DNA from 2 places in the Shewanella sp. NKUCC05_KAH genome. Region 1 is predicted to be linked to the other one. Evidence: riboswitches for the same ligand, from Rfam matches in the RefSeq annotation. Region 1 holds a riboswitch; the other holds the start of a gene.

Evidence for each region. Region 1 has a riboswitch for cyclic di-GMP ahead of KO533_RS10630 (glycosyl hydrolase family 18 protein). Riboswitches for the same ligand answer to the same signal wherever they lie in the genome.
Region 2: linked by a shared signal. The riboswitch ahead of gbpA (N-acetylglucosamine-binding protein GbpA) and the one ahead of KO533_RS10630 (glycosyl hydrolase family 18 protein) in region 1 are both predicted to bind cyclic di-GMP.

What each region holds. Positions count from the first base shown of each region.
Region 1 covers NZ_JAHKQZ010000010.1:29,662-38,665, reverse strand. The annotation lists gene KO533_RS10635 (ROK family protein) at 597-1,382, shown strand; cyclic di-GMP riboswitch class I at 1,757-1,845, shown strand; gene KO533_RS10630 (glycosyl hydrolase family 18 protein) at 1,959-4,565, shown strand; gene KO533_RS10625 (FKBP-type peptidyl-prolyl cis-trans isomerase) at 4,698-5,168, opposite strand; gene KO533_RS10620 (TIGR00366 family protein) at 5,414-6,769, shown strand; gene KO533_RS10615 (HPP family protein) at 6,851-7,330, opposite strand; gene KO533_RS10610 (TetR/AcrR family transcriptional regulator) at 7,607-8,221, shown strand; gene KO533_RS10605 (DUF1294 domain-containing protein) at 8,315-8,836, opposite strand; gene KO533_RS10600 (DUF418 domain-containing protein) at 8,866-9,004, opposite strand, start outside.
Region 2 covers NZ_JAHKQZ010000037.1:3,364-12,367, reverse strand. The annotation lists gene KO533_RS22200 (S46 family peptidase) at 1-1,232, opposite strand, end outside; gene KO533_RS22195 (aromatic amino acid transport family protein) at 1,501-2,676, opposite strand; gene gbpA (N-acetylglucosamine-binding protein GbpA) at 3,238-4,683, opposite strand; cyclic di-GMP riboswitch class I at 4,807-4,906, opposite strand; gene KO533_RS22185 (TMEM165/GDT1 family protein) at 5,317-5,871, shown strand; gene norR (nitric oxide reductase transcriptional regulator NorR) at 5,922-7,529, opposite strand; gene norV (anaerobic nitric oxide reductase flavorubredoxin) at 7,756-9,004, shown strand, end outside.

The DNA of each region.
Region 1 (9,004 bases):
TGAATGGTTTATACCCAAACAACCTGAAGATGCAGGATTCAGCGGTAATTTAACGCACTTTAGGCAAGGCGGTTATTTGCAGACCTAGTGGGCTAAGTTAAAAATAACCAACGCAGTATAAAGTGCGTTAAAAACCGCCGGGACGGAGCGTCTAGGGCACTTCACTTCCGTGTTGCATCAATTCAAAAGGTAGCCGACATTCTGTCATTGATACGCCTTGAATTGAAGCACCCTAGGCGCTCTGAAACTCGTATCTTCAGGTAGCTTGGGTATATGTTGATTTGAGTTTTAACCGGCTCGGATTATCGCAAGTCTAGCGCGCTAGATGCAAGGGTAGCGAATAAAGGATTTTGTATACAATCGTGAATTTGTGCAGGTAAGACGCTTGAGGTTATGGGGTTTGTTGTTAATTTATTTATGTGATTTTGAGCATGAAAAGTGAATTAAATAAAAGGTTGGTCATGTTTTAATTAGGACTTGTTCCTTACAAATTAGCAACTTAAGTTTTATTCAATCGCTAACATTTGGACCCTATGCTAACATTTGCCATCTCCACTCGGGGTCAGAGTGGGGCACATGTATCAGTGGAGTAAGCGATGCAAATACTAACAATAGATGTGGGCGGTACTAAAGCCCTGTTCGAACTTCAGCTCGCGGGACATACAGAACAATATAAAATCCCCACAGGTGAAGGTTTTAAAATTGAAGAGTTAAATAATCAAATCGCGGCGTTTGAACGTGATTATGATTTACAGCATTACCAACTAGCGATTGCCGTACCTGGACTGGTACAAAATAATCGTTTGGTTTCTTGTAAATCTTTACCTGGACTCAATGGATTGAGCTTCGATACAGTCAAAACCCAAGGTGAGCTTAAGTTTATCTGCAACGATATCGATGCGGGTATGCAAGCGACTTGTGATGCTAAATATGCCTGTGAGTTATTGGTCATGTGCGGCACTGGGATCGGTATGTCTATTGCCTTTAATGGACAAGTCTTTACGGGAGCGACGGGCGTGGCGGGGGAGTTGGGGCCTTGTCGCGTGATGACAGAATCTGGCGAGTTTAGTTTAGAGCAACTGGCCAGTGGCGATTCAGTGCGCAGCCGCAAAATCTCCACTCAGGATGATTTATATCGCGCTGGCAGTTATCTCGGCATGGGATTAGCGTGGGCGGTTAATTTATTTAATCCCAATCGAATTTGGCTCGCTGGCGGTATGATGAATAGCGCTCCTTACTACAAAGGCTGTCTCGAAAGCTTAAAGCAAATGGCATTAAGCGCGCCCTTAGCTGAGATGAAAATCAATCGTGTCGATGATATGGAGACCTTGGTTTGCCGCGGTTTATCTGTGATGCTCGCAAGGGACTATCCTCGTGCATAAGGATCATAAATAACCCCGTGCATAAGGATCATAAATGCCCCGCGCATAAGGATCATCATGTTGCTCGACAATGGTTTGCGCCATGAATGTTTAGTGATTGAGTTTTAGCTGCATAAGCGACGTAAATTGTGAAATATAAAGCAGGACTTATGATGCCTTTGGCATATCGAGTCCTGTTTTTTTATTCTTAAAGTATTCAGATGATCCTCATTACCCAAAGTAAATATTAGCGATAGTTTAATTTGCATAATTCCTTTCTTATCAGATGACTAGTTCTATTTACGATTTTAGCCAATAACACAGTTGATAATATTTTGTTGCAATTTTATTGCGCTTACGCTTATGCTGATATTTGCAATGACAACGTTGTCATTGTGTGTAAAAGGCAAACCAGTTGAAAAACTGGGACGCAAAGCCTCCGGTCTAAGGGTTCGTCTGTACCTATGATAGCGGGGATACCACAGGTTTTTCTTCGTGCAGTTGTCAGTCGTTTTGCATGGTTTTAAGAGAGTGCTGTTTCCTGTCTACGCTTTGTTTGCCTTATTGATTCATATAAAAATTCAATAGGGATATCTCATGTTCAAGACTCAAATTTCAACATCAGCCTTGCTAGTGGCATCAGCGCTGGCATCTACCATCAGTGCCAGCGTTTTTGCAGCGGCGCCCGGTAAACCGACTTTAGGTTGGGGCGAAACTAAGTTCGCTATTATTGAAGTGAATCAAGCGGCTACCGCTTACAATCAATTAGTTACGGTGAAAGATGCCGCCGATGTCTCCGTCAGTTGGAACCTTTGGAGTGGCGATGTGGGCAATAAAGCCCAAGTGTTACTCAACGGCAATGTAGTTTGGGAAGGCCCATCTGGCGCGTCGGGAACTGCTAACTTTAAGGTGAACAAGGGCGGCCGTTATCAGATGCAAGTACAACTGTGTAACAGCGATGGCTGTACGGCGAGCGATGCTAAACAAATCCTCGTGGCTGATACCGACGGCAGCCATTTAGTGCCACTCAATGCTCCCCTAAAAGAAAACAACCGTCCCTATGCTAATAAATCAGGCAAAGTGGTGGGAGGTTACTTTGTCGAATGGGGCGTATACGGTCGTAAATTCCCGGTCGATAAGATACCTGCGCAAAACTTAACCCATATTTTATATGGCTTTACCCCAATTTGTGGTGGTGATGGCATCAATGATAGCTTGAAAGAAATCGAAGGCAGTTTCGAAGCGTTGCAACGTGCCTGTAGTGGTCGTGGTGATTTTAAAGTTGCGATTCACGATCCTTGGGCGGCGATTCAAATACCGCAGGCGGGAGTGAGTGAGCATTCAGATCCTTACAAAGGTAACTTTGGTCAATTGATGGCACTTAAGCAAGCACATCCAGATTTGAAGATTTTACCTTCGGTCGGTGGTTGGACCCTCTCGGATCCCTTCTTTTTCTTCGGTGATAAAACCAAGCGCGATATCTTTGTCGCTTCGGTGAAAGAGTTTCTACAGACATGGAAATTCTTCGATGGCGTGGATATCGACTGGGAATTTCCAGGGGGGAATGGCGCTAACCCAAATTTAGGTAATGCCAATGACGGTGAAACCTATGTGACTCTGATGCGTGAACTGCGGGCGATGCTTGATGAACTAAGCGCCGAAACGGGTCGTACCTATGAGCTGACCTCTGCTATTAGTGCTGGTGACGATAAAATTCAAAAAGTCGATTATCAGGCTGCTCAGCAGTACATGGATTACATCTTCTTGATGAGTTACGACTTTAATGGTGGTTGGACTAATACTGAACTCGGCCATCAAACCAATCTGTATGAAGCGAGTTGGGATCCCAATACCCGTTACACCACAGCTAATGGCGTTAATGCGCTGTTAGGCCAAGGTGTGACCCCAGGGAAAATTGTGGTCGGTGCCGCTATGTATGGCCGCGGCTGGACAGGTGTGAATGGCTACAGTGGTAATAATCCTTTCACAGGGACGGCAACGGGCAAAGTGAAAGGTACTTGGGAAGCTGGTGTGGTGGATTATCGTCAGATAGTGAATGACTACATGGGAAGCGGTTGGACTTACAGTTACGACGAAACAGCCGAGGCGCCATCTTTGTTCAAGGCATCTACTGGCGATTTAATCACTTTCGATGATGCTCGTTCAGTTAAAGCCAAGGGGCAATATGTGCTTTCTAATCAACTTGGTGGGCTTTTTGCGTGGGAACTTGATGCCGATAATGGTGACATTCTGAATGCCATGCACGAAGGTTTAGGTCATGGTGAAGGCACCACTCCGCCAGTGAATAAAGCGCCCATTGCCAATGCTGGCGCGGATGTGAATGTCACCGGTCCCGCCGATGTGACGCTCAATGGTAGCGGTTCGCGCGATCCTGAAAACGCTGCTTTAAGCTATCTCTGGACTCAAGTCTCTGGGCCAAGTGTTGCCATCGCGAATGCGGATATGGCGAATGCGACTATTCAACTGGGAGCAACCCAAACCGATGTCGCCTATGGTTTTAGCCTTAAAGTCACCGATCCTGAAGGGTTATCTGCCACAGATTCAGTGACAGTAACCAACAAGGCTGATACACCGAACCAAGCACCTGTGGTGAGTGTGGCTGCCACTGCAACAGTGGAAGCGGGTAAAGCTGTCAGTATAGTAGCGAGTGCCTCCGATGCAGACGGTGATGCCTTAACCTACGCTTGGACTGTGCCCGCAGGCGTGTCGGCAACCGGGCAAAATAGTGCCACGTTAGTCGTTACTGGCCCCAATGTTACCGAAGCGACCCTCTATGGTTTGAGCGTGCTGGTTTCCGATGGTGCCTTAGATGCAAGTGCATCGACGAATCTGACTGTGACGCCAAAAGTGGTAGGTGGTGGGTGCGATGCAACCGATCCTAATGCCGGTAACTATCCTGCTTGGCAAACCAGTGTGGTGTATAACACGGGCGATACTGTGAGTCATAGTCAGTTGGTATGGAAAGCAAAGTATTGGACGCAGGGTAATACGCCATCTCGCACCGCAGACCAATGGCAGCTACTCAGCCAAGTTGATCTCGGTTGGGATGCGGGTGTGGTGTATAACGGCGGTCAAACCACCAGCTATAACGGTCGTGTATGGAAGGCGAGCTACTGGACTAAAGGTGATGTACCGGGCGTTGCGGCGGTATGGGTTGATATTGGCGCGGCAACCTGCCAGTAATCATCCAAAATTTTGATATTATTGGTTAAAAAATAAAGCCCTGCGAAGATTCAGGGCTTTTTTCTTTATTAAGCGTTAGGTTTTTTTATGAATACAGCCGAATGCGTTAAGACAGACTCATTGAAGACTGATTTAATCAATCTTAAGCAGTTCCACATCAAATATTAACACAGAACCACCACCAATCTTGCCCGTGCTACGGTTACCGTAGGCGAGTTCACTGGGAATAAAAAACCGCATTTTATCGCCAACAACCATAAGCTGTACGCCCTCGGTCCAACCTTTAATCACCCGATTAAGCGGAAATGCGATGGGTTCGCCGCGATCAACCGAACTGTCAAACACAGTACCGTCAATCAAAGTGCCATGGTAATGCACTGTCACTGTATCGCTGGCTTTAGGATGAACGGTGCCATCGCCCTGAGTTAATACTTGATATTGCAAACCTGAAGCTGTGGTGATCACACCTTCTTTGGTTTTGTTTTGTGTTAAAAACTCATTGCCTAAACGGATATTTTCTTGGGTGGCTTTTTGGCCGTTCATCGAGGTAAAGAAGTAAAAAATCACCCCAGCAATCACCACAACGGCAAGTAACATTTTCATATAAAGAGCACCTTAGTTAATTTTTGCCATATTATCAGTTTTTTAGTATCAGATGCTATCGGCACTCGCGTGTGCGTTGAGCTGGATATCTGGTGCTACCAGTTCAAACCGTTAAAAACTCCCTCAAGACTTTATCCTGCTTTAGAGATCGCTTAATCTGTGGGCTTAAGACTCAATAAAAATTCAATAAAAATTCAATAAAAACAAATAAGAACTAAAATTCAGATAATAAACAAGGAAAGTCTATGTTAAACAAAGCGGCAAAACCTCTGGTCAAACTCGTCGACCGATATCTACCCGATCCTTATATTTTCGTGCTTTTACTTACCTTAGTCGTATTAATTGCTGCTGTGGTTGCCGAACATAAAACCCCGCTGGAAGTCATCAATTATTGGGGTGATGGCTTTTGGACGCTGTTAAGTTTTTCGATGCAGATGCTGTTAGTGCTGGTGGCAGGATTTATGTTGGCAAGCTCGCCGCCGATTAAAAAGCTGCTCGATGCCATTGCTGGATTGGCTAAGTCGGCACCACAAGCCATTATTTTAGTGACTTTGGTGTCACTGGTCGCCAGTTGGATTAACTGGGGTTTTGGGCTAGTGGTGGGCGCGTTATTTGCCAAAGCCTTAGCTCGCAAAGTAAAAGTGGATTATCGGCTGCTGGTCGCCAGCGCCTATTCCGGCTTTGTGGTTTGGCATGGTGGGCTTGCGGGTTCGATCCCATTAACCATAGCGACGGTGGGGCATTTCTCTGAATCGCAAATCGGTATCATCCCCACCAGTGACACCATTTTCGCGAGTTATAATTTATTGTTAGTGGCAATTCTGTTTGTGGTCATGCCCTTAGTAAATCGCTTTATGTTGCCAGAAGAAAAAGACAGTGTTTATGTCGACCTAAGCGCCCTTGATGACAAAGGCGCTGAACTTGATGCTTCGGCGTTAGAGCTTAACTCTGCAAATGTGAGCGAGCGTCAGCCTGAAAGCCGTCCTGCGGATAAGTTAGAAAATAGTCGTTTACTCGGCTGGAGCGTCGGTGGCGCTGGGCTTGTATATTTAGGTTATTACTTTTGGGTGCAGGGCGGCAGCTTAAATCTCAATTTAGTGAATTTCTTATTTCTGTTCCTCGCCATACTGTTACATCAAACACCACGCAGTTTATTAACCAGCTTGAATGAGGCCATTAAGGGCGGCGCAGGGATTGTTATCCAATTTCCCTTTTATGCGGGCATTATGGCAGTGATGGTGCAATCGGGTTTAGCCCAAAGTATTTCGGAAGGTTTTGTGGCCATCGCTAGCGCCGAGAGCCTGCCATTTTGGAGCTTTATCAGTGCAGGAATTGTGAATATTTTTGTACCATCGGGAGGTGGCCAATGGGCCGTGCAGGCGCCGATTATGTTACCCGCCGCACAGGCTTTAGGTGCTGATGTCGCTCGGGTCGCAATGGCCGTTGCTTGGGGAGATGCGTGGACTAACTTGATTCAACCTTTCTGGGCACTGCCTGTGCTGGCGATTGCAGGCTTAAAAGCGCGGGATATTATGGGCTTTTGTTTAATGCAATTGATGATCACTGGCGTGATTATCAGTATCGCGTTGAGCTGGTTCTAAAGGCAAAGTGACAGCCAATTTTGCATTTTAGAGAAAGTGTAGGGCAATTTTAAATTGCCCTTTTTTATTGGTGATGAATGATTAAAACCACTTTTGTGGGTATTGCCGGCGGCAAAGTAAGTTGTGATATAGCCAACCAAAAGCCAGAATGAGCGCAACACCACTGGCGACGGGCATATACAGAAAATCCCAGTGCTGCGCCGTGAGCATAACGACCAGAGGATTCGCTCCCGCTGGTGGATGCACAGTATGGGTTAGCATCATAACCGCTATGCCTAATCCGACCGCAAGCCCTAAGGCTAGCGGGGAGACTCCTAAAGTATTTAGAATTATCAGTCCAACCAAACTCGTGAGTAAGTGGCCGCAGAGAATGTTTCTCGGTTGAGCGAGTGGACTTTCTGGCAAGGCAAACAACAACACCATAGTGGCACCAAAGGGGGCCATCAACCAAATGGTTTGCGGTGTTAGCTGTTCAAGCGTCGCTAAACTACTGATACACAAAGTGGCTCCACACCCTGCGAGCAAGGCCATCTTTAGATTCTGTGGAATGATTCTTTGCATCTTTTCTCCCATTAATGGCTTGTGTTAAGCCCTTATTTTGATCATGAATTGTGGACGTGAATGTTCAGCAAACCATCGCCGCTAACATGCTGTGGTGTTCCGTGTTCACTCTTGATTTCACTATTAACTTAATTTAGTTACCGAGGAAGACAGATCTGTCTACCTCTGTGGATATTCTCACGAGTAGACTGACTTGTCTACTCGTGAGAAGATAGGACTCATATTTGTTAGCTAAAATTTGCTAACGAATGTTTACCAAAGAAGAGGAATGAGTTGATGCAGGGCACTGAGATTCAGACAGGTACGCCATCGGATAAACGGCAGCAATTGGTCATTACCGCATTTAAACTGTTTTATTTTCAAAGTGTGCATGGGGTGGGGATTAATCAGATTTTGCAGGAATCGGCGATCGCCAAAAAAACTCTGTACCACCACTTTGCCAGTAAAGATGAGTTAGTTGAAGCCGTGGTTCGCTATCGTGATGAGGTATTTTATCAATGGCTTAGCGAGCGAGTGAACGCATTGCCAGCGGGACGGGAGGGCATTGGTGGGTTTTTTATCGCGCTCGATGATTGGTTTAATCAAAGAGTGCCGCAACTGTGTGAGTTTCGCGGCTGTTTTTTTATCAATGTCAGCGCCGAATTTACTGAGCCGAGTCATCCTGTGCACCAACTCTGCGCCCTGCATAAACAGCGAGTGGCGAGTTTAATTGAACAGCAAGTATCGGCATTGGGTTTGCCAGAAGCCAAGACCCAATTTCTCATTGCGGCAATAGGTTTACTCAAAGAGGGGGCGACAGTGTCGGCACAATTAAAAGGTGACACTCAGTCAGCACTGTTGGCGTTGTCTGTGGTTGAGCAGTTGATCGATGCCGCGACTCATGCTGCTTAGACTGCCACACTCAGATGGCGATTCTTAGATAAGGCGCCTTATATAAAAGCCTTTGTATAAAAGCTCTTACATAAAAGCCCTTAAATAAGAGCATTAGATAAACATATTTACGGCGCCGGTTTTTATGCCATAACCCAGCACGGCTAAGTTGGCGACAACGGTGAGCCAAAAGACGTTTCTAAATGAGGCTTTAACGGACTTGTGTCTTAACAGGTTTTGGGCAAATAGAGCGCCGGGCCAACCGCCCATGAGGGCGAGCAGATGTAATGTGCTTTCTTTAGTGCGCCATTTGTTACGTTTAGCGGCGGATTTATCGATGGCATAGGCGATAAAGGTGAGCAGGCTTAGTGTGAGGTACATGCCCGCAATCCCGACTGGCAGCATATGTTGCTGCGCTGCGCCGATTAAGCCAGCAAGAAAAATCAGCACTAATAACAGCGGCATAAGGCTTGAGCCTGAAGTGGCTGCATTGGACTTTTGAGTACGGTTACTTTGGGCGCGATTGTTCTGTGTGCGACTGTTCTGAGCGTGACCGCTTTGTGCTCGACTCTTTTTCGAGCGATTGGTTTGAGGTGAAGCGCTGTTGCCCGTTTTGGCAGGTTTTTTGTTTGTCATTATCTGGTATCAATCTCGTGTCAGTGTTTTTAAGCTTGCTTGTGTTCTTGTGATGCCGTGTATTTTTTAAACACGAGGTGGCGCCACAGTTTCTCTAGCGGCCCTTGCTTGAAATAGCGTAAGTACAGGCTGGCTAACAGTAGTTGCACTACTGAATAAACCAGCGCC
Region 2 (9,004 bases), on a different contig from region 1:
TGTTTCTCGTTCGCGAGGCGATATAAGCTGCGCGCCGTCGGCAACATAGTCGTGCTGCCTATGTAGCTTAAGATCATGTCACGCTCTTGATGCGTTTTGCCTTTGGCAATCAAGGCATCTAATTCCGCTAAGGTTTTACCGTATTTCGCTTCACGACTGCTGTCTTTGGCTATCCACGCCGCCAGCTTAGCTTCGAGGGCTTTACGGTCGGCCAACATGGTTGATTTGCCGTAAAACTCAATCATAGAAGTGAAGTTTTTCGCGTAATTTGCAAGGCCAGCAATTTGACTCTCGTACTTAATACGCTCGTCGCTGCCCTCTGGCGCGGTTTCTTTAATGATCTCTATAAAGCGTTCACGCAGCATTTTGCCTTCGGGATAAGCCCACTCAAACTCATTTTGAACTTCAGTGGCTGTGCGATATCTGTTGGTGCGACCTGGGTAGCCTGCAACCATCACAAAATCACCCTCACTCACGCCTTTAGCCGATACTTTTAAGAAACTTTTTGGCTCGTATGGCACGTTGTCGCTGCTAAATTCTGCGGGTTTACCCGCTTTAGATACATAAGCACGGTAGAAAGAAAAATCGCCTGTGTGACGTGGCCACATCCAGTTGTCTACATCGCCGCCGTATTTACCCACGCTCGCGGCTGGGTTATAGACTAAACGCACATCACGGATTTCCAATTGTTTAACCAGATAATATTCGAGACCACCGTGAAAGCTATACACTTGGCAACGGTAACCATCTTCTTTTTCACATTCAGCAACTAACGCTTTTTCTTGGCTTTCAACGCCTTGATAGAAGGCGCTGCCCACTTTACCTTCAAGCCCGTTTTTAACTCGCTCAGTGACATTAGTGACATCTTCAGTCACATAGACACGTGAGCCAGGGGTCGCAGGTAATTCATCGGCGAAGGTCTTAGCTAAAAAACCATCCTGCAGCAGATTTTTCTCAGGAGTGGAGTTGTATTGAATCGCCCCATAGGCACAGTGATGGTTAGTCACGACTAGGCCCTTTGGCGATACAAATGATGCAGTGCAACCGCCAAGGCTTATCACGGCATTCATCGGGAATTCGGTGAGTTTAGAAATCGATTTTGCATCAATTTCAAGGCCTTTTGCTTTTAGCTCATCAGCCATAGCAGGCAGTTGATGGGGCTGCCACATACCTTCGTCAGCCTGTGCGCCAAAACTAGCGGCCACGGCAACTGTGAGTAACCATTTTTTCATTGTGTTAAGTCCGTTTTATGTGAATGAAGCCACGCGCAAGCTGGGCCATTTTCTCGTTTTAATAGCGTTGTTTTAATTTTAAATAACTGTGCTAAAACCCAACATCACTCGCTTTAAAACCTAAAAAGCAAAAAGTCAGGCCGGGGCCTGACTTTATCACATGCGACACTCTCTATAACAGACTCTGAAAAACTCGCTTACAAAGCAAATACATTTAATCAAAGTTACCCGGACGCGTTCGCTAAAAAAAACCACCTATCGCAATGAATTAGATCCCAACAAATAGCTGGGCCCCCACAATCACGGCACCTAACAAACCAGCAATGACTAACGCAACAGATCCACCAGACACTTGATAACCACCGAGCTGCGACTGACGTTGACGCAGTGCCATAACAATTGGCAAAAAGATGATCATCACGACCAATGGTACGGCCGCAAATCCCAGTACCGCCACAAAGCCTTCAGGCAAATACAAGGCACACAAAACAGGCGGAATAAAGGTCAGTAACCAAGTTTGAATACGGCCGGCAAACGTTTCTTTGGCGCGAGTTAATTCGGCGATAAAGTCATATAAACTTAAGGTCACACCGAGGAATGAGGTCACTAAAGCTAAGTCAGCGAATAATGAAATACATTTGCTGATCCAAGGCGTATGAGCAATATCCTGCAATGCCGTGACGAGTGAAGGTAGTGAACCTTCAAAACTATTCACCTCATATCCGCCGACTGTGCCTAAAGTCACCAATAACCACAGAACATAACAAGCAAGTGGGATCGTCGAGCCGATTAACAACACCTTACGCAGTGATACCGCATCGCCATCAAGATAACGCACTAAGGTGGCGATACAGACGTGGAAACCAAACGAAGTAAACACCACGGGAATTGCCGCCATCCAATTGCTGGTCATCGACTCGGTAATCGCACCCGTTGCCATGCTAGCAATACTGACTTCGGGCAATAAAAATAATACCACCACCACGAGCAATAGAATCATTAACGAAAATAGGAAACGTGAAACTTTATCGACCCAAGCAACACCTAGCGCCGCAAAGCCACCAAGCACCAGTGTGAATAACAACACTGCGACTTGATTATCGAGCACGATATCGAACATGTTCTTCGCTTTAAGCACTAATAACGAAGAGCCGCCGGTGAGATAAGCCGCGGTCAAGGCAAATAATAAACTCAGGAAAGAAGCACCTTGAATTATTTGACCTTTTTTACCCAGTAACTTACCCGTAATAGCATGCACGTTATCCCCCACGCCAGTGCGTAAGTTAATTTCGAGCATAAGTAATGAGGTATAGGCGGACACGCCCCAAATAACGACGAGTAACACTAAGGCAGGGATAATACCTAAAGCCGCTGTGGCTAAAGGTAACGCTAACATACCTGCGCCAATGGCTGTCCCGGCAACGATGGCGATCGAGCCTAACATTTTTGAATTCACACAATAGTCCTGTTCAATAATTAATTATTATTTTATTTGAGTAAGATTTGAACCGATAAAGCCTTGCGTCTTAAATCGAAATAAGCGACACATCACTTAAAGCATCCAATCAGATCTCGACCTAGCAGATCAATTGGCCCCAATAGCTTTTGAATGTTTCAACCCAGTAGCCATTGAGGCTAACTAAATCGATTATTGAAAAATGGCATGACTTTCAATTGTGATAGCCCAAATTAATGTACCGATATAAGCATCGATTAAATAGATAGTTTGGGACATTAACAGAGCCAAACCCAGTGGGCAAGCCAGTTGTGAACAAAGAAGGGTAGCAAACGGTACGGTAACAACTTAATAGCGCTGTGATAAACGAAAATATACAAGCCAACAAAATCGCTACCTTTGTTGAGAATACCTGTAATCTTGTATTAGGCTCGAATCAAAATAAAGCCGGTCTTTTTCCATCCGATGCAGACAAAAAGGGCTTAAACACACGGATATGTTTAAGCCCAATGACACCTTTTTGAAGCTAGGTTAGCTCAAAAAGTTAATTTACAGCTCAGTCCACGCCATAGCCCAAGAAGCGCCAACACCTGGCTCAAATCCTGTGGCAGAAGCCGACCACTGCACGCAATAGCCGCTATAAGGGAATGGCTTACATTGATACACTTTGCCATTTTTAGGCTGTAACACTGTAGTACCTGCAACGTAACCTTTCACGCCTGCTGGGAATACAAAATCAGCTTCTGGTGCAGGAGCTTGATCCTTTAAGAAGAGATCAAAGTTCTGCTGAATAACATCACCTTGTTTAGGCTCAGCTTTTACCTGCAAATGATAATGCCCAGCTTTAGGCTCAACGACGTCTAACACTAAGCTCGCGCTGGTATTGTTAACAGTTTGGCTCACAAAACCTGACGCTGTGCCATCATGGCTAAACAAATACGCTGACACTAGCATCTCGGCGTTACTGGTCACATCAAAGCTGACCTTCGCCGCACCATCGATAATTTGATAATCGTCGGCAAGTGAAGTGACTTCTAAGCTGTTGCCCGGAGCAGGTGCTAAATCAAATCCCACTTCGACACGCTCAATACCTGAGTTTTTCGCTGTAAAAATGTCGTTTTTGCCATACACAGGCTCAATCACACCCGATGCATTTTTTTGTCCCGCTTTTAACTGGGACTGCTGGGCATTAATCGCGCTTGCTAATAGGAAAGGCCAATTTTGTTTATCACCTTGAGTCGCATCGCTAATGGTAATGACTGTTTGCTTAGCCGCTTGCTCACCATTAGCGTCAAACACCCGGGTCATCACTTTATCGCCTGCTTTTAGATCGAGTGACGGATTGATATCCCCCACATCTTGCCATTCACTCGGCACAATAGGACCCGAGCCCAAGTTCACATCGATAGCATTGTAGAAACTATTCGTCGTATCTCCCACTTCCCACACGGCCAAGATCACTTGATAACCACTGCGACCTTCTGGCACGTAGCAGTCATGGGTCACTAACTTAGGCGGCTGTTCCATACCACCATCAACTACGCAAAAGGGGGCTAAGTCAAAGCTCGCTCGGCTCAAAGCTTGGTTTGGGTTCCAATCTTGGCGAGTTAAATAGTAACGCCAATTACGGGTGACATGGTTTGCTGTGAACTGCCAACTGAACTTATTCCAGCCCGCTTTAATATCCGTCTTTGCCCAACGGCTCGGACTTTGTTCATCCAAAGGTGAAAAAGCACCATTGCCAGCACTCGCCAGTTTGCCATCAGCAGGACCTGATTCAGGAAAACCCGATGGCCCCTCAACACTTTGTGGCTCCCATTGCACCGCACCACAATTGGCATTTTTACCTGTTTTACAGGCATATGAACGCGATTCAGGTGCCACAACATAACCGTGCGCCTGCGCAGAGATACTCACAAACGCATTCGTCGCCATTACTGCCGCGGCCAATAAACTCAATTTAGAAATAGGGGAAAAAACAGTAGGATTTGCCACTTTAATGCACTCCATTGATTGCCTATCATCCTAAACATAATGATAGGCTTAGATATAAAAGTGGTATTTGGGCAAACAACAGCATTAAACAGCAGTCGTTTATCTTTCACAGAAATCGAATTCTGCGGCAACTCCGCTATCTTAGTTCACTAAAAAATCCATTTACAACCTTAGACCGGAAGCTTTGCGTCCTAACTTTTCAATTAGTTTGCCAAATACAGTCGTTATCATTGAGTCACTACGAGTTAACAGTATGTAACTAAGTAGAAATGACTTGGCTAAATTAGCAACAAAAGACAACGTTGTCAAAAAATAATTCATTTATATTCATTAAGTTACAGAATGTGGATCGGTATTTTTCTGACACCCGTCAAACATTTATCAGCACCTACTGTTATAAACTCGTGCTTGAAACTAAATCTTACCTAGGTATAATGCCCACCTCGCTTCGGGGGAGTAGCTAACTGGATTTCGAGCCATCGTCATCTAGGGTGAACATCAACATACTTGGCAACATGCCATGGTGTTCACAGCAAATCATAGATTTGTCCAGCAAGACCTGAGCACAATGACCGCACCTAGGGGTGGACGGTTTATTGTGCTTATGTCATAACCACCCCTAAAGGATCACACTTGGAAGCCCTACTTGCCTCAACCTTTACGGTTGCTATCGCCGAAATTGGTGATAAAACTCAATTGCTTGCACTAATCCTCGCCGCAAGATTTAAAAATAAAACCGCCATTATTTTAGGTATTTTACTGTCGACATTATTTAACCATTTTGCCGCAGCTTGGATTGGTCAATGGGCCATTAACTGGGTAAGCCCAGATCTTGCACGTTATTTAGTGGCTGCGTCCTTCTTCGCGATCGCTCTTTGGGTGTTAATCCCCGATAAAGTCGATGCAGAAGAGAGCCGTTTCTATAAAATGGGCCCCTTTCTCGCCACCTTTATCCTGTTTTTTATCGCCGAAATGGGGGATAAAACGCAAATCGCAACTGTGGTATTAGCCGCAAAATACGATTCATTAACTATGGTGGTTGCAGGCACAACCTTAGGCATGCTGCTTGCTAACGTACCCGTAGTGATCGCAGGCCACTTCAGCGCCGAAAAATTGCCTATGTTGTGGATACACCGTGGCTGCGCCGTATTGTTCGCACTCTTAGGCGTAGCAACACTGTTCTTCTAAGAATCGAGGCAGGGGTTTTGCTGCAGAATAAAATCTCTTCACGCAATATTTTATTCTTTTAAACCTAACCGTTTTGCAAGTCGGTGCAAATTACCTGTATCGATTTGCAATATTCTTGCACACGCAGCCCAATTTTGTTGATTCGCGGCTAAAACTTGACGAATAAGTTGACGCTGATATCTCTCAGTCGCAGCCTTAAGCCCCAGCATAACACTAGAATTATCTTGCGATTGTCGCTCACGACAGGCCGACTCAGACCTAAATGCTAATTCAATGGCTGGCGTTGCGGCATCTGATGGCCTATCTTCGTCGACTGTTCTGTGTGCTTGATTCATCAAAGAATCGAGCTGAAAATGTTTATTACTTAAGCTGATGTAAGTCGTTTTTAGCTCGGCTTTCGCCAACACCGCAGCCCTGTGTATCGCATGCTCTAGCTCACGCACATTACCCGGCCATGTGTATTGCTCTAATAACTGCTGCGCTGCGGGTGTGATATTGATATGGGTGAGTCCTAACTTCGCTTTACAACGTTCAAGAAAAAAACCTGTCAGCATGACAATATCTTGCCCACGCTCTCTTAATGGTGCTACGTGGATAGGAAATACGCTCAACCTATGGTAAAGATCGAAACGAAAGCGCCCTTCCGTTGCCTCTTGGTGCAAAATTCGATTAGTGGCAGCAATAATCCGAGTATTCACTTTTAGGCTCTTATCACTGCCCACTCGCTGTAATTCACCGTATTGTAAAACCCTCAATAACTTAGCTTGCAGCCCCAAGGGAAGCTCCCCTATTTCATCTAAAAACAAGGTCCCCTTGTCAGCGAGTTCAAACTTGCCTTGCCTATGACTGATTGCCCCCGTAAATGCCCCTTTTACATGTCCAAATAACTCGCTTTCGGCGACGGACTCCGGCAATGCAGCGCAGTTCAAATAGATAAGTGATTTATCGGCTCTGGTCGATTGATTATGTATCGCCGCGGCCACTAACTCCTTACCCACGCCAGTTTCGCCGGTAATTAATACCGATAAATCAGTGCCTGCCACGGCACTTATCTGCTGCTTTAGCGATTGGATCTGTGTGGATTGCCCTATGATCTCCTGCTGACTAGCAGGACGATTGAGCACCTCTGTGCCATTGGAAACTTCAACAACTTGGGATTCTAGCTGTTGCATCAATAACGCAGTATTAAGACTGGCTGCGGCCAGTGCACTGATCACACGCAACTCGCTATCACTAAAACCATCAAACTGATGAGGGTTGAAACCATCAATGGTGAGCGCCCCAATTAAGCGATCGTTCGCGATTAGTGGTAAACCAATGCAAGCATGTACATGTAAGTTCGCACTATGATGTGGAATTAAACCATCATACGGATCAGGAAGTTCACTGTCGGCCGGGAAACGAACCACATCGCCAGCACGGGCGATAGCCTCTAATCTCGGATGTTCACTAATTTGAAAGCGCCGCCCTAACACTTCGGCAAAGAGCCCATCTATCGCCAAGGGGACAAATTGCTGCTCCCGAAATGCCAATAATGCCGCAGCATCACAATTGACACGCCGCCTGACCACTGCCAACAAACGCTCAAATCTGTCTTGCGTCGACACGCCGACAGTTAAATCTAAGGCTAACTGAGTTAAATCAGCATGGGCACTCATAGCACATCCACAGTCAAATAAAGTCATATTGACAACAGTGTAATGTCAATTTGACTAATATCAAATTGTCATTATGACATCAGCAAGTGATTTAAAATGTTGAAATACGCTAATACCAATAAAAATCAAAACCTTAAAATATTGGCATGGTGAGTGCAATAAGAGATTTAACTAAATAAGCAAGATTTACGTAGCGCATTCATTATTAATTATCACAGGTGTATTTATGACTATTCATGTAAAAAACAATATCCACTGGGTGGGTCAACGCGATTGGGAAGTGCAAGATTTTCATGGTACTGAGTACAAGATAACTAAAGGCACAAGCTACAATAGCTACCTTATCCGTGAAGAAAAAACCGTGTTAATTGATACAGTTGATCATCGGTTTAGCCAGCAATTCTTACAAAATCTTGAAGCTGAAATTAATTTAACCGACATAGACTATATTGTGATGAACCATGCAGAGGAAGACCACTCAGGCGCCCTGACTGCATTAATGGCCAAAATTCCTAACACACCAATTTACTGCAGTGAAAATGCGGTCGACTCCATTGTAGGACATCACCACCACCCAGAATGGAATTTCATTACCGTAAAGACAGGTGATAGTTTAGCAATAGGCAATGGTAAGCAACTGATATTTATCGAAGCACCTATGTTGCATTGGCCAGATAGCATGATGACATACCTCACCGAAGATGCGGTTTTATTCAGTAACGATGCCTTTGGCCAACACTATTGCGATGAACATTTATTCAATGATGAGGTTGATCAAAATGAATTAATGGAGCAATGCCTACGGTACTACTCAAACATTTTAACGCCCTTTAGCAGCCTAGTAACGGCTAAAATTCACGAAGTATTAAGCTTTAATTTACCTGTAGATATGATCGCAACTTCACACGGCATTGTGTGGCGTGATAATCCAGCCCAAATTATTCACCAATATTTAGCTTGGGCCGACGCTTATCAAGAAGACCGCATCACGATTCTCTACGACTCTATGTCCAATAATACTCGCATGATGGCCGACGGTATTGCTCAAGGTATCCATGATGTTGACCCCAATGTAGCGGTAAAAGTGTATAACGTCGCACGTCATGATAAAAACGAAATCCTTGCACAGGCATTTAGGTCAAAAGGTATTTTAGTCGGCTCATCCACCATGAATAATGTGATGATGCCTAAAATTGCCGCCATGCTTGAAGAAATCACGGGCCTGCGTTTTCGCAATAAAAAGGCGGCAGCTTTTGGTAGTTATGGCTGGAATGGCGGCGCAGTCGATAGAATTCACACTCGTTTGATGGATGCTGGTTTCGAAACTTCAGTGGGATTAAAAGTCAAATGGCGTCCCGATCGTGATGCGATGCAAGAATGCCGTCAGCACGGCCAGCGAATCGCGCGAGAATGGGCATTGCGTCCCCTCGATAGCGCTAATAGTCGCTCTATCATTAATCAAGTCATGTCAAAAC